Regions from separate parts of the Streptomyces sp. NPDC050504 genome, predicted to be linked through region 2. Evidence: riboswitches for the same ligand, from Rfam matches in the RefSeq annotation. Region 2 holds a riboswitch; each other region holds the start of a gene.
The links. Region 2 has a riboswitch for cobalamin ahead of ACIBNE_RS17440 (ribonucleoside-diphosphate reductase subunit alpha). Riboswitches for the same ligand answer to the same signal wherever they lie in the genome.

Region 1 (4,183 bases), on a different contig from region 2:
GGCGGACGACGAACGACTGGGACCGATGCTCCAGACGGCGGTCGACCTCGCGCACGCCATCGACCCGAAGGGGGCGGCCGAGGACCCGGGCGACTGGTGGTGGGAGGGCGTCATCGGCCACTGGTGACGTCGTTGGGCGCATCCGGTCGCGGCGAGGCGAGCGACCGGTGCGACGCGGCGGTATCGGAGACTCCCATAGGCTCGCAGCGCTTCGGCCAGGCCGCTCGGTCCGCGTCCGCACAGGACGCGGCCGAGGGTGCCTGCCCCGCTGTCTTTCCCGCCGCGAGTCGTCGCGAGTCGCCACGTGTCGTCGCGCGTTACGGCGTCCAGGCGGAGAACCACCAGGGTTCGCCGGCGGTGGTCTCGGTGCCGTCTCCGGAGATGCGCAGCGTCAGACCGTTGTCGAAGACGATGTCGGCTGACACGTCCGCGTGCTCGGCGGCCCTCACCACGTAACGGTTGTTGATGAGGACCAGGTCCGGCAGCGGATTGTCCGGTGTCCCGGTGCGCGGCACACCGGCGTCCCCGGGCGTCGCGATCCGCCAGTCGGTGTCCAGGTAGAGCCGGACCTCGCGTTCCGGGTCGCTTTCGGTGTCGAGGAAGGTGATGAAGGGCCAGGCCTGGCGCTCTCCCACCTCGACCACCAGCTTTCCTGGCAGGTTCTCCATGGTCAACGGGCGATTCCTTACAGAGGCGCGAGTACCGGTGGCGCGCATCGCTGCGGATGTGCACCACCATTTTCCACGGTTCGCCAGAGCCTCCGCCGCGGTTGACGCGCGGTTCGGCGTCACGCTGCGGAATTGTCATTACCCAAGTTTGTCCCAAGAGGGAACGATCCGAAGGGATGTGTTCTGTCGCTATGGCTACGCTGATGGACTGAGTGATCGCGCTAGGTGATGGAGGTGTCATGCTGGGTCCGGTTCTCGGCACGAGAAGCGGTCAGGACGAGCAAGCTCTGGACCTCGACGGGGTGACAGCCAACCCCGCCTGCCTGAAGTGCATAGGGCGCAGGTACAGCGTCGCCAGGTCGGGTGTCACGATCTCCATCCGCGACGTCACTGACATCACGCGCCCCTACCTCATCGGCAAGGCCGAGCCGTCCCCGGACGGCCTGTGGAACATCTGCACGCCGAACGGCCAGGTGGCCGGGCACACCACCGAGACGCTCCGCGCGATCACGGCGCTGCGGGAAGCCGCCCCGCCCCGTTCAGGGTGCCACTGCTCCTGACGCCCTATGGCGTCGTGCCCTGGCGTCGTGCCCTGGTGTCGCGGTGCGGGTATCGGCCCCGTCGCCGGCCCAGGGGTACGCCCGGGAGCCCGTACGGCACCCGGACGTACCAACTCCCCCGTGCTCAGCGGCGGATCCGGTCCACGGCGTTGTGCGTGGTGGCGGTCCACCTGACGGACGTAGCCGCATCCGGGTGGCGCGGGCCGCTCAATGGGCCATAAGGTACGACGACTTCACCGTCCGGCGACTGCGGTGTCAGCGCACGCCGCCGGACGCGGAAGGTCGTCACAGCACCTCGTACAACAACCTCATATGTGCGTGATCAGGGGAAGCCGGTGCGAATCCGGCGCTGACCTGCAACCGTGTGCGGCCCGTGGGGCCGCGAGTCGGAGTACCTGGCGCGTGCTGTTGATTCGCTTCCCACTGTCATGGTCTGCAGCGCGAAGCCGAGAGCCCTGTCCGCCGTGTCGCGGTCCGGTACGTCGTCCGGTACACGAGGACGAGGGAGCGGGTCCGTCTGCCGGGTCGACGGTCCGCTCGTCGGTGACGAGCTGTGGACCGCCCCGCCAGGAAGGCTCCACCATGACCCGTACCGCCGCCCCGCGCCGCACACGCCACTTGATCGCCGCAACGGCCCTCGGCCTGGCCCTCTCCACCGTCCCCGCGGTCGCCCACGCCCAGAGCGCCCCGGGAACGGACGCACGCGGCACGAACGCCGCCGTACGCGTGTCCCTCACCGTGACCGGCCCGGACGGGCTCCTCTTCAAGGGGAAGATAAAGACCCGCGGCCACGACGTCACGACCGCGACCGGCGGCACCCACAGATGCGACGGCACCAACGGGAGCGCCAACGCCGCTCCCGTCCCCACCCCGACCGCGGCCCTCGACGACGCCGCCCGCAAGCGGAACTTCACCTGGGACGGCACCTGGTACGCGTCGTTCGACGACTTCTCGGTCGACACGATCAAGAACGTCAGCGGGGGCGGCGCCGCCTACTGGAACATCTCCGTCAACGGCACGTCCACCCCCGTGGGCGGCTGCCAGTTCAAGCTCAACGCGGGCGACAAGGTCGCCTTCACCTGGACCGCGTTCTGACCTTTCGGACGTGGCGGGGCGACTCACCGCGGCCTCCGTGCCTCCACCGTTCTTCGGACGGTGTTCTCCGCGCAGGCGGAGGTGTTCCAGAGCCAGTCACGATCACACGCGTCGTGGCTCCGTCCTCTCCGCGTGAGCGGAGGTGTTCCGCGCCGGCAGCGGTTCGCGCTCTTCGGTCTCGGATCGGTGTTCCCCAGCTCGTGGCGGGGGGCACAGGTGGCGAGGCAGGAGAATCTCCGTGCGGACCGCTCGGAGGTTGCCGTCAGGGGTTCAGCGGGGGCTTTCGCCCGAGAGGGTCCGGGGCGTACCGTCCCCGGACCCTCTCGGTGCGCGCTCAGCCCCGGCGAAGGACCAGCATCGTCGTCTGCCTCGGATTGAGGCTGTACGCGATGGGCCGCACCTCCGTCTCCACCCCCGTCTCCGCCAGCCGTACGCGCAGTGTCTCCAGCTCGGGATACGGGTCCCCCGCCGCGTCCTGAAGCGGCGTGACCCGCACTTCTCCGCCGGGCGCGGTTACACGCACGAGGTCCCGCAGTGCCTCGAACGGGTCCAGCAGGCCGGGGAAGGTGAAGACCAGGAACGAGCAGAGCGTCAGCCCGAAGCGGCCGTCCGGGAACGGCAGCCGGGGCAGACCGCCGGCCACGTACAGCCCGGTGTTCCGCTCCCGATCGGCGGTGTAGTCCCGCAGGAATGCCTCCGCCGACCCGTCCCACAGTTTCAGGTGGGCCTCCCAGGACCCGGACCAGGAGAAGTCGAGCGTGTCCCCCACCCGCTCGGCCAGCGCGATCAGGCGCTCCCGCGCCGTAGCGGTCAGGGCGGCCAGTCGCTCTGGAGAGAGGGAGTACACCGGGTCCGCGGAGGTCACGTCCGCGCCCAGGGCCCTGGCTTCCGCCGCGAAGGACGAGGCTCCGCCGGAACAGTCCAGCACCGGCCCCCGCAGGAGTTCCCCGTCCCTGAGCCCGAGGCACAGCCGGTACTCGGCGAGCGGCCGGGAAGTCATCTCCACCCTGCCCGCCGCCACCGCCGCCTCCACGCCCCTCACCGGCCCGGCTCCCAGCCGCGCGCCGTGAGCCACTCACCGGCCCGCGCCGCCGTCCCGGGCAGCGAACCGTCCATCAGGACCAGCCCTTCCGCGAAGCCAGGCACAGCCACCGGGCCGAGGACGGGCCGGGCGCCGAAGAACCGGTTGAAGCGGGCCACGCGCGGGGCGGCCGCCGCGAGGTACCGCCGCAGCGGGGTGGTCCGAACGCACCACAGACCGGCGGCCTCGATCAGCGCTGCCGTGATGTCCGCGGAGCGGTGCGTCGGCGCGACCAGCACCCGCCCCACGGAGGCGCTGCCGTGCGGAGCGTCGAACAGGGCCGCGGGCATGTCAGGGAAGTACGAGGTCAGATCGCCCCGGTCCGGCAGGTGCCGGGTGATCCTCAGCGACCCCACAGCCTCGTCGGCTTCCCGGCACACCACCAAAAGGGTGTCCTCGTCCTCGTCGTACGCGTCCCAGACGGGGATCGGACCGCCGGGCGCGTGCCGTCGGCGCAGCTCCCGCACCTCCGCACGCTCCCGCTCGGTGCGGGCCACCCGCAGGGACAGTCCGCGCGCGCCGCGCCGCGGTGCGCCTATGACCAAAGGATCCATCTCTCCCCCGTTTTTCCCCCGGCCGCCCGTCGTACGGCCGACACGGCACAGCAGGATGCCGTAGGAGCGGCGAGCGGTGAAGGGTCCCGGGACCCCCAACACGATCCCCTCATCCGCACATCAGCGGTTCGGCACGCTGGTGCCGAGTGGTGCCGCACCCGGTCCTCGTCCTCGTGGTGGGTGCGCGACCAGGTCGCCGCGCCTCCGTGCCCGCCCACGGCCCCG
Region 2 (4,183 bases):
TGCTGGCGTTCGGCGTGCTGGCGGCGTACACCTACTCCTCCGGGCTGCGCGCGCCCGCCCTGATCGCCTTCGTCAAGGACACCCTGATCTACCTGGTGATCCTGGTCGCGATCATCTACATCCCGTACAAGCTGGGCGGTTTCGACGAGATCTTCGCCAAGGCGGGCGACGCCTACGCGCAGATCAACCCGGCGACGGACAAGCCGCGCGGCGCGCTGGTGCCCGGCGAGATGGGGCAGTGGGGGTACGCGACGCTCGCGCTCGGTTCGGCGCTCGCGCTCTTCATGTACCCGCACTCGATCACCGCGACGCTCTCCTCCAAGAGCCGCGAGGTCATCCGCCGCAACACGACCATCCTGCCGCTGTACTCGCTCATGCTGGGCCTGCTCGCACTGCTCGGCTTCATGGCGATCGCGGCCGGGATCAAGGTCAAGAACGGTCAGCTGGCCATCCCGCAGCTCTTCGAGAACATGTTCCCCGACTGGTTCGCGGGCGTGGCCTTCGCCGCGATCGGCATCGGCGCGCTGGTGCCCGCCGCGATCATGTCGATCGCCGCGGCAAACCTCTTCACGCGCAACATCTACAAGGACTTCATCAGGCCGGACGCGACGCCCGAGCAGGAGACCAAGGTCTCCAAGCTGGTCTCGCTGCTGGTGAAGGTGGGCGCGCTGGCGTTCGTCCTGACCATGGACAAGACCGTCGCGATCAACTTCCAGCTGCTCGGCGGGATCTGGATCCTCCAGACGCTGCCCGCGCTGGTGGGCGGCCTGTTCACCCGCTGGTTCCACCGCTGGGCGCTGCTCGCGGGCTGGGCCGTGGGCATGGTGTACGGCACGGCCGCGGCGTACGGGGTGGCCTCGCCGACCCAGAAGCACTTCGGCGGCTCGTCGGCGGAGATCCCCGGCATCGGGGAGATCGGCTACATCGGCCTCACCGCGTTCGTGCTGAACGTGGTCGTCACCGTGGTCATGACGTTCGTCCTGAAGGCGGTCAACGCGCCCGACGGCATCGACGAGACCTCGCCCGAGGACTACACGGCGGACGCCGGCGACCCCGGGGTCCGGGCCGAGCTGCCGAAGGCGACGGCGGGCTCCGGCCACTAGGCCGTCCGGGCCTTCCGGGCCGCCGAACGGGCCGTCGCACATACGTGCGGCGGCCCGTTCGACGTACGCGATGATGGCCCGCATGACGACCCCGAGGACGCGCCGCACCGCCCCGCTCCTGCTGCTCCCCGTCCTGCTCGTCGCCGCCTGCGGCACCGAGCGGGCAGGAGCGGGCGCCGCGCCGCCGCGGGCCGAGCTGGAGGCGCGCGCCCGCGCCGCGCAGACCTCGGTCGACTTCGTGTACGTCACCGAGGTGACCGGCTTCACGGTCGCCAAACAGTCGGTCGGGGTCGTCGGCGACGACGGCTACGGCGCGGTCCACACCGACGGGAGCGGCAGGATGTTCCAGCTCTCCGTCGAGCGGAAGCGGGGTCAGAAGGGCGGCTACCGCAAGGGCGCGACCGACCACCGGTTCGTACGGATCGACGGCGAGCGGGTGATCACGGCGAGCGGCGAGCTGTCGGCCGTCGACGAACAGACGCTGCGCGACGCGGTCGACGGCGCCCACCGCGCGAACGACAGGGAGCTGGACGAGGTGCTGCCCGAGGCGACCGCGAGCGGCGCCACGGGCGGCGGCGCGGACGTGGAGCGCGGCGACCTCCCGGCCGACGGCGACGGGGCCCCGGTGGACCCCGTGGACCCGGAGAGCGCATCGGGCTGAGCGCCCCGACCGGCCCGGACGCCGCCCGCCCAGGCGGCACAAGGGAAAGCGGCTCCGCGGCGCGCGCACGGCACAATTCGGGCGACCCCGAACAGGTGCCCCGAGACGGGCGACACAACATGTGGTGGGTGCCGCATCAGGCACCCCCCACATGTATGCTCGTCCTCGCTGTCGTCGCAGGGGAATCCGGTGAAAATCCGGAACTGTCCCGCAACGGTGTTCTTTGGCACGCTTTTCCGTGCCCGTGAGTCCGATGACCTGCCGACGGCGCATCCGGTTCAGCCGAACCGGGTGCCCAGACGTCCGGGCCTCGCGGTTGGGCCGGTGGACGCCGTCCGGTGTGCCCTTCGCGCCTGCCCGGACGGCGCCCCGCTGCCCCCGCCGGCCCCGAGCCGAGCGAGGGAGAGCCTCCACGTGACGATCGCGCCCGCCGATCCCGCTTCAGTCGCGACCGCGGACACCGACGGTCCCGGAACCGCACTGCTGCGGACCCTGACCGACCTCACGGTCGACCTGCCCGACACCGACCCGGGCAAGGTCGCGGCCGCCGCGCTGCGCGGCCGGCACGCCGGGTCGGACGCCGCCGAGCTCCGCGACCTCGCCACCGACGCCGCCGCCGGGCTGATCGCGGAGGACCCCGCGTACTCGAAGCTGGCCGCCCGCCTCCTCGCCCGTACGATCGCCGACGAGGCCCGGAGCCAGGGCGCCGTCGTCTTCTCCGCCTCCGTCGCCGTCGGGCACCGCGAGGGCCTGATCGCCGACCGCACCGCCGAATTCGTCACGCTGCACGCCGCCGCGCTGGACGCGCTGATCGACCCGCTGGGCGACGACCGCTTCGAGTACTTCGGCCTGCGCACCCTCTACAGCCGCTACCTGCTGCGCCACCCGATCACCCGCAAGGTGATCGAGACCCCGCAGCAGTTCATGCTGCGCGTCGCCGCGGGCCTGGCCGAGAACAACTCGCCGCGCGCCCTGGACGAGGTCGCGGCGCTCTACCGCCTGATGAGCCGCCTCGACTACCTCCCCTCGTCGCCGACGCTCTTCAACTCCGGCACCCGCCACCCGCAGATGTCCTCCTGCTACCTGCTGGACTCGCCGCTGGACGAGCTGGACTCGATCTACGAGCGCTACCTCCAGGTCGCGCGGCTCTCCAAGCACGCGGGCGGCATCGGCATCCCCTACTCCCGGGTGCGCTCGCGCGGCTCGCTGATCCGGGGCACCAACGGCCACTCCAACGGCATCGTGCCCTTCCTCAAGACCCTCGACGCCTCGGTCGCCGCGGTGAACCAGGGCGGCCGCCGCAAGGGCGCCGCCGCGGTCTACCTGGAGACCTGGCACGCGGACATCGAGGAGTTCCTGGAGCTGCGCGACAACACGGGCGAGGACCAGCGCCGCACGCACAACCTCAACCTGGCGCACTGGATCCCCGACGAGTTCATGCGCCGCGTGAACGCCGACGCCGACTGGTCGCTCTTCTCCCCCGCCGACGTCCCCGAGCTGGTCGACCTGTGGGGCGACGAGTTCGACGCCGCCTACCGGGCCGCCGAGGCCAAGGGCCTGGCGCGCAGGACGATGCCCGCGCGCGACCTGTACGGCCGCATGATGCGCACGCTCGCGCAGACCGGCAACGGCTGGATGACGTTCAAGGACGCCTCCAACCGGGCCGCCAACCAGACCGCGCTGCCGGGCCGCGTCGTGCACTCCTCGAACCTGTGCACGGAGATCCTGGAGGTCTCCGACGACGGCGAGACGGCCGTCTGCAACCTCGGCTCGATCAACATGGGCGCGTTCGTCACCGAGGCCGGCGAGATCGACTGGGACCGCCTGGACTCCACGGTCCGCACGGCCGTGACCTTCCTCGACCGCGTCGTGGACATCAACTTCTACCCGACCGAGCAGGCCGGGAACTCCAACGCCAAGTGGCGTCCGGTGGGCCTGGGCGCCATGGGCCTCCAGGACGTCTTCTTCAAGCTGCGGCTGCCCTTCGACTCCGCCGAGGCCAAGGCGCTCTCCACGAAGATCGCCGAGCGGATCATGCTCACGGCGTACGAGGCGTCCTGCGACCTCGCCGAGCGCGCGGGCACCTTCCCGGCCTGGGACGAGACCCGTACGGCGCGCGGCGTGCTGCACCCGGACCACTTCGACACCGAGCTGAACTGGCCGGAGCGCTGGGACGCCCTGCGGGCGCGCGTCGCGAAGACCGGCATGCGCAACTCGCTGCTCCTCGCGATCGCCCCGACCGCGACGATCGCATCGATCGCGGGCGTCTACGAGTGCATCGAGCCGCAGGTCTCCAACCTCTTCAAGCGCGAGACGCTGTCCGGCGAGTTCCTCCAGGTCAACTCGTACCTCGTACGGGACCTCAAGGAGCTGGGCGTGTGGGACGCCCGCACCCGCGACGCGCTGCGCGACGCCAACG
Region 3 (4,183 bases), on a different contig from region 2:
CCGTGCCGTCGTCGACGGTCAGCGCCAGCTTGGTCGCCGTACCCGCGGTGAAGGCGCTCTGGCCGACCCACTTCGGCGCACCCGGCGTCACCGGGGCGGGCGGGGCGGCGGTGAAGCCGCCGCCCGCGACGGCGCGCAGGCCGTCGATGGAGGCGTACGCGGACGGCACGGTGTCCGACGGCAGGTACTTGAACCCGCCGCCCGGGTTGAACTGCTGTGCGATCAGGAAGTCCACCGGGGTCTTGCCGGGCGGCGTCAGGAAGTCACCGGTCTGCGGGTTAATGCCGCAGGCGTTGAGGCCCGAGACCGCCCAGCCGTTGGAGTCGGTGTTCACGCCGAACATCGCGTTGAACGCGCCCGTCGAGGGGACGAGCTTGCTCTTGAGGAACGCCTTGGCCTGGAGGACGTCCGGGTCCGTCTTCGGCACTCCGGACACGCAGAGCGCGGCCATGGAAGCGCCGGTCATGTCGATGTCGCTCGCGGCGCCGAGCTGGCCCGGGTCGCCCTCGGCCTTGCCGTAGTTCCAGCCGCCGTCGTTGTGCTGGTTGGCCCGGATGCGGGCGACGATCCGGTCGAGCAGGGCCTGCGGGACGCGCTGCGCGCCGGTCTGCGTCCTGGCCCCGGCGAGCGCGAGGGCCGCGAAGACGGTGCCGTTGTAGTTGGCGGACGAGCCGAAGTAGCCGGGCTCGGCGTTCTGCCAGTGGCCGTAGACGTCGGCGATGAGGTTGCGCGACGCCGAGACGCGCGCCGGGTCGATGCCCGCCGCGTACGCGTTGAGCGCCCCGCGCTCGTAGTCGGTGACGACGGGGCTCGCGGAGGGCCAGCCCGGCGTGGCGAGCAGGTTGCGGTACACGGTGCGGGCGTTCTTGGACGCGTCGCCGCCGGGCGCGACGTCGACGGCCGCGGTCCCGGCCGCCGCGAAGGCGCTGAAAGCCCACTCGTTGGAGAGTCCGGAGCCGGCGTACGAACCGTCGGCGGCCTGGAGGGACTTGAGGTAGGCGACGCCGTTCGTTTTGGAGGTGGCGATCTGTGCGGGGGTGGCGGTGGCGGACGCCGGGACCGTCGAGAGGACGAGGGCGCCGAGCGCGAGGGGGACGGTCAGCGCGGCGTACGCGGCCGGGCCGCCGCGTCTGGAGGTACGGGCGCGGAACCGGGAAGACCCAGCTGTGGCGGCACGGGTACGGAACGTGGAGACGCGGGACGTACGGGTCATGGTCTGCTCCTGGGCACGGGAACGCCGACCGTCCCGCTCCCGCGAAGAACACCCGCGCCGAACGCACGGCACCGCCCCGCGGCAGAGCGGTGTGGCCGCCGTCCAATCGCGTGGATTCGGCTTCCGGCAACTGCCTTCACCGCTTGGGCATTCGGGCTCGGCACGGCCCCCGCCGTCCCACACCGCTGCGCGTCAGCCCCGGATTCCCACCGGGTTCCCCCACTCGGCAGCCCTGGACGCTACCCCAGCGCCGTACGGTGCGCCAGCGCCCCCGAAAGACGCGCCGTACGGTCGGTGACGGCGGGTCCGTACGGTGCCCCGGTCGCCTTGACGGCCTCTTGGTACGCGTGTTCCAATCCGGCTGATACACGCTCAGTTCCAGGGGAAGCCGGTCGAATTCCGGCGCTGACCCGCAACCGTAGGCCCGGCGACGCCGGGCGAGCCGGACTGCCCGGGGCCGAGTCGATTCTCAGCACGAGACGCCGTCGCGGACTACGGCGTGGTCTGACCCCGCCCCCCCCCGGCATGCCCAGGCATGTGTCCGGCAGGGCCCGTCGCCACGCGTTTTCCCGCCCGGCGCGGACAGCCGACACGAGGGGTCGCGGTGGGGACCGGAACACGAACAGGCCGGTGGGCAGGGACTGGTGGGCTTCTCCCGCCGATCACGGCAGCACTGCTCGTGCTCGCGGCGAGCGTGGTGTTCGTCACGGGCCCCGGTACGGCTCCCGCGGCGGCGGAACCGGTGAAGAAGTGCACGGCCACCAAGGGCGCGGTCGTCGCGGTCGACTTCGGTCCGTGGGGCGGCAAGGTCGTACGGGGCTGTGACACCACCCCGACCAGCGGCTACGAACTGCTGCACACCGCGGGGTTCAGCACGGCCGGCACGCAGCACGACGGCCCCGGGTTCATCTGCCGCATCGGGCACAAGGACTTCAAGGCCGGGAAGCAGTACCCCACTCCTGACCGGGAGAAGTGCCGCCTCACGCCGCAGGCCACGGCCTACTGGTCGTACTGGATCGCCCCGCCCGGCCAGGACCACTGGTCGTACAGCCAGCTCGGCGCCATGGACCGCAGGCCGAAGGCGGGCGACGTCGAGGCGTGGGTCTACGGCGGCACCGACGTCGGCGGCACCAAGGGCCGTCCCGCCTTCTCCCCCGACGACGTGCGCCCCGAAGGCCACACCGCGCCGCCCGACCCCGAAGTGCCCGACGTCCCGCACGCCGACGTGGACGTCGCGGCGGCCTCGCGCTGGATCGCCGCCTCCCTCAAGGACGGCGAACGCGTCGTGGGGCAGGACGAGGAGGGCGCGGAGAAGAACGACCACTTCCGCACCACTGAGGCCGCCTTCGGGCTCGCCGCCGCGTACGGGCAGCGCCCCGCCCTCGACAAGACGCTCACCAGGGTGGTCGATTTCCTCGCCAGGCCCGCCGAGAGCACCGCGTACGCCTATCCGCACGGCACGGACAAGGCGCCCGACGGGGCGGCTGTAGCCCGCCTCGCGCTGGTCGCCGAGGTCACCGGGCGCGACCCGCGCGCCTTCGGCGGGTACGACCTGCTCGGTGAACTGGTCTCGCACCGCTGTGCGTCCGGCCCCGGGCCGGACGGATCCAACCCCGGCTGTACGGCCAAGGGCGACTTCCGGGGCGCGGGCTACGCCGAAGGGCAGGCGCTCGGCGTGCTCGCGCTGCTGCGCGGCGGGGTGCGGCCCCCGGCCGACACCGTGGCGCGCCTGGCGGGACTCCAGTGCCCGGACGGCGGTTTCACGAGCATTCTCGTGGGGCCCGGCGAGCACTGCGGCAGCGAAGCCGCGTCGACCGGCCTGATCGCGCTCGTCCTGCGCAAGGCGGGCGGCCACGACGCGGCTCTCGCCAAAGCCCGCACCTGGCTGCGCAAGGCACAGCTGCCGACCGGCGGCTTCCCCGGCTACGAAGGGGCGACGGTCGGCGCCGTGCAGTCCACCGCGTTCGCCGCACAGGCGCTGCGGACCCTCGGGGACGGCAGGCGCGCGGACGCCGGGATCTCCTGGACGTCCGGGCAGCAGCAGTTGAACGGATCGTTCGCGTACGAGGAGGGCGGCACGGAGCCGCTGCTGTTCGCCACGGCGCCCGCCGCGCTCGCGGGCGCGGGCAAGGACCTGGTGACGCTGTCCACCAAGAGGACCGGCCCCACGGCCCCGGGGCCCGACCTCGCCAAGGGCGTGACGTTCCTCACCGGCAAGAACCGGCTCAAGCTGGGGCGCTACTACGAGTCGGGCCCCGGCAGCGGCTTCGCCGACTACGGCCTCACCATCGACACGGCCTACGCCCTGGCGGCCACGGACCGAAACAGGGCCACCCTCCGCGACATTGTGGACTTCCTCGACAAGGGCGGCAGGGACGGCACGGGACGCTCCATTCACAACTGGACGGGCGTGGGAGACGCCAAGCACCTGTCGAGCGGCTCCCTGGGCAAGACGGCGCTGCTCGCGCAGGTCGTCGGCCGCGACCCGCGCGCCTTCGGCGGGAAGGACCTCATCGAGGGACTCTCCTCGGCGGTGTGCGCGGCCCCGAGCTCCGGCAAGGACCGGAGCTGCGCCGCCAAGGGCGCGTACCGCAACGTCCTGTCGGTCTTCTCCCAGTCGCTGGGCATCATGGCGCAGTACCGCGCGGGCGAGGGCGAGGCGGCGCGGGAGCCCGTCGCCTACCTGGAGGGCCTGCAGCATCCGTCCGGCGCGTGGCCGAGCCTGATCCCCACCACCGGGGACTCCGAGGTGGACTCCACCGCCATGGCCGCGATGGCGCTCGACCTCGTTCCCGGCGAGCGGTCACGGGCGGCGGTCGACAGGGCGCTCGCCTGGATCGCGGGCCGCCAGCTCGCCGACGGCGGCTTCCCCGGGGCCTCGGGCAACTCCGTCAACTCCGCCGCGCTCGCGATCCAGGGGCTGTCCCTGGACGCGGAGAAGTACGCGGACCGGATCGCCAAGGCGCGCGC

Region 1: it holds a riboswitch for cobalamin, as region 2 does, so the genes downstream of both, ACIBNE_RS23230 (DUF4430 domain-containing protein) here and ACIBNE_RS17440 (ribonucleoside-diphosphate reductase subunit alpha) in region 2, are expected to answer to the same signal.
Region 3: it holds a riboswitch for cobalamin, as region 2 does, so the genes downstream of both, ACIBNE_RS03545 (prenyltransferase/squalene oxidase repeat-containing protein) here and ACIBNE_RS17440 (ribonucleoside-diphosphate reductase subunit alpha) in region 2, are expected to answer to the same signal.

Annotation. Positions count from the first base shown of each region.
Region 1 is NZ_JBITHO010000006.1:94,068-98,250, forward strand. Features, by position in the region: gene ACIBNE_RS23215 (SUKH-4 family immunity protein) at 1-127, shown strand, start outside; gene ACIBNE_RS23220 (hypothetical protein) at 318-674, opposite strand; gene ACIBNE_RS23225 (hypothetical protein) at 908-1,228, shown strand; cobalamin riboswitch at 1,503-1,646, shown strand; gene ACIBNE_RS23230 (DUF4430 domain-containing protein) at 1,811-2,323, shown strand; gene ACIBNE_RS23235 (methyltransferase domain-containing protein) at 2,658-3,365, opposite strand; gene ACIBNE_RS23240 (N-acyl amino acid synthase FeeM domain-containing protein) at 3,362-3,958, opposite strand.
Region 2 is NZ_JBITHO010000004.1:481,658-485,840, forward strand. Features, by position in the region: gene mctP (monocarboxylate uptake permease MctP) at 1-1,103, shown strand, start outside; gene ACIBNE_RS17435 (hypothetical protein) at 1,186-1,764, shown strand; cobalamin riboswitch at 1,903-2,045, shown strand; gene ACIBNE_RS17440 (ribonucleoside-diphosphate reductase subunit alpha) at 2,179-4,183, shown strand, end outside.
Region 3 is NZ_JBITHO010000001.1:859,273-863,455, reverse strand. Features, by position in the region: gene ACIBNE_RS03550 (hypothetical protein) at 1-1,213, opposite strand, end outside; cobalamin riboswitch at 1,359-1,433, opposite strand; cobalamin riboswitch at 1,550-1,685, shown strand; gene ACIBNE_RS03545 (prenyltransferase/squalene oxidase repeat-containing protein) at 1,818-4,183, shown strand, end outside.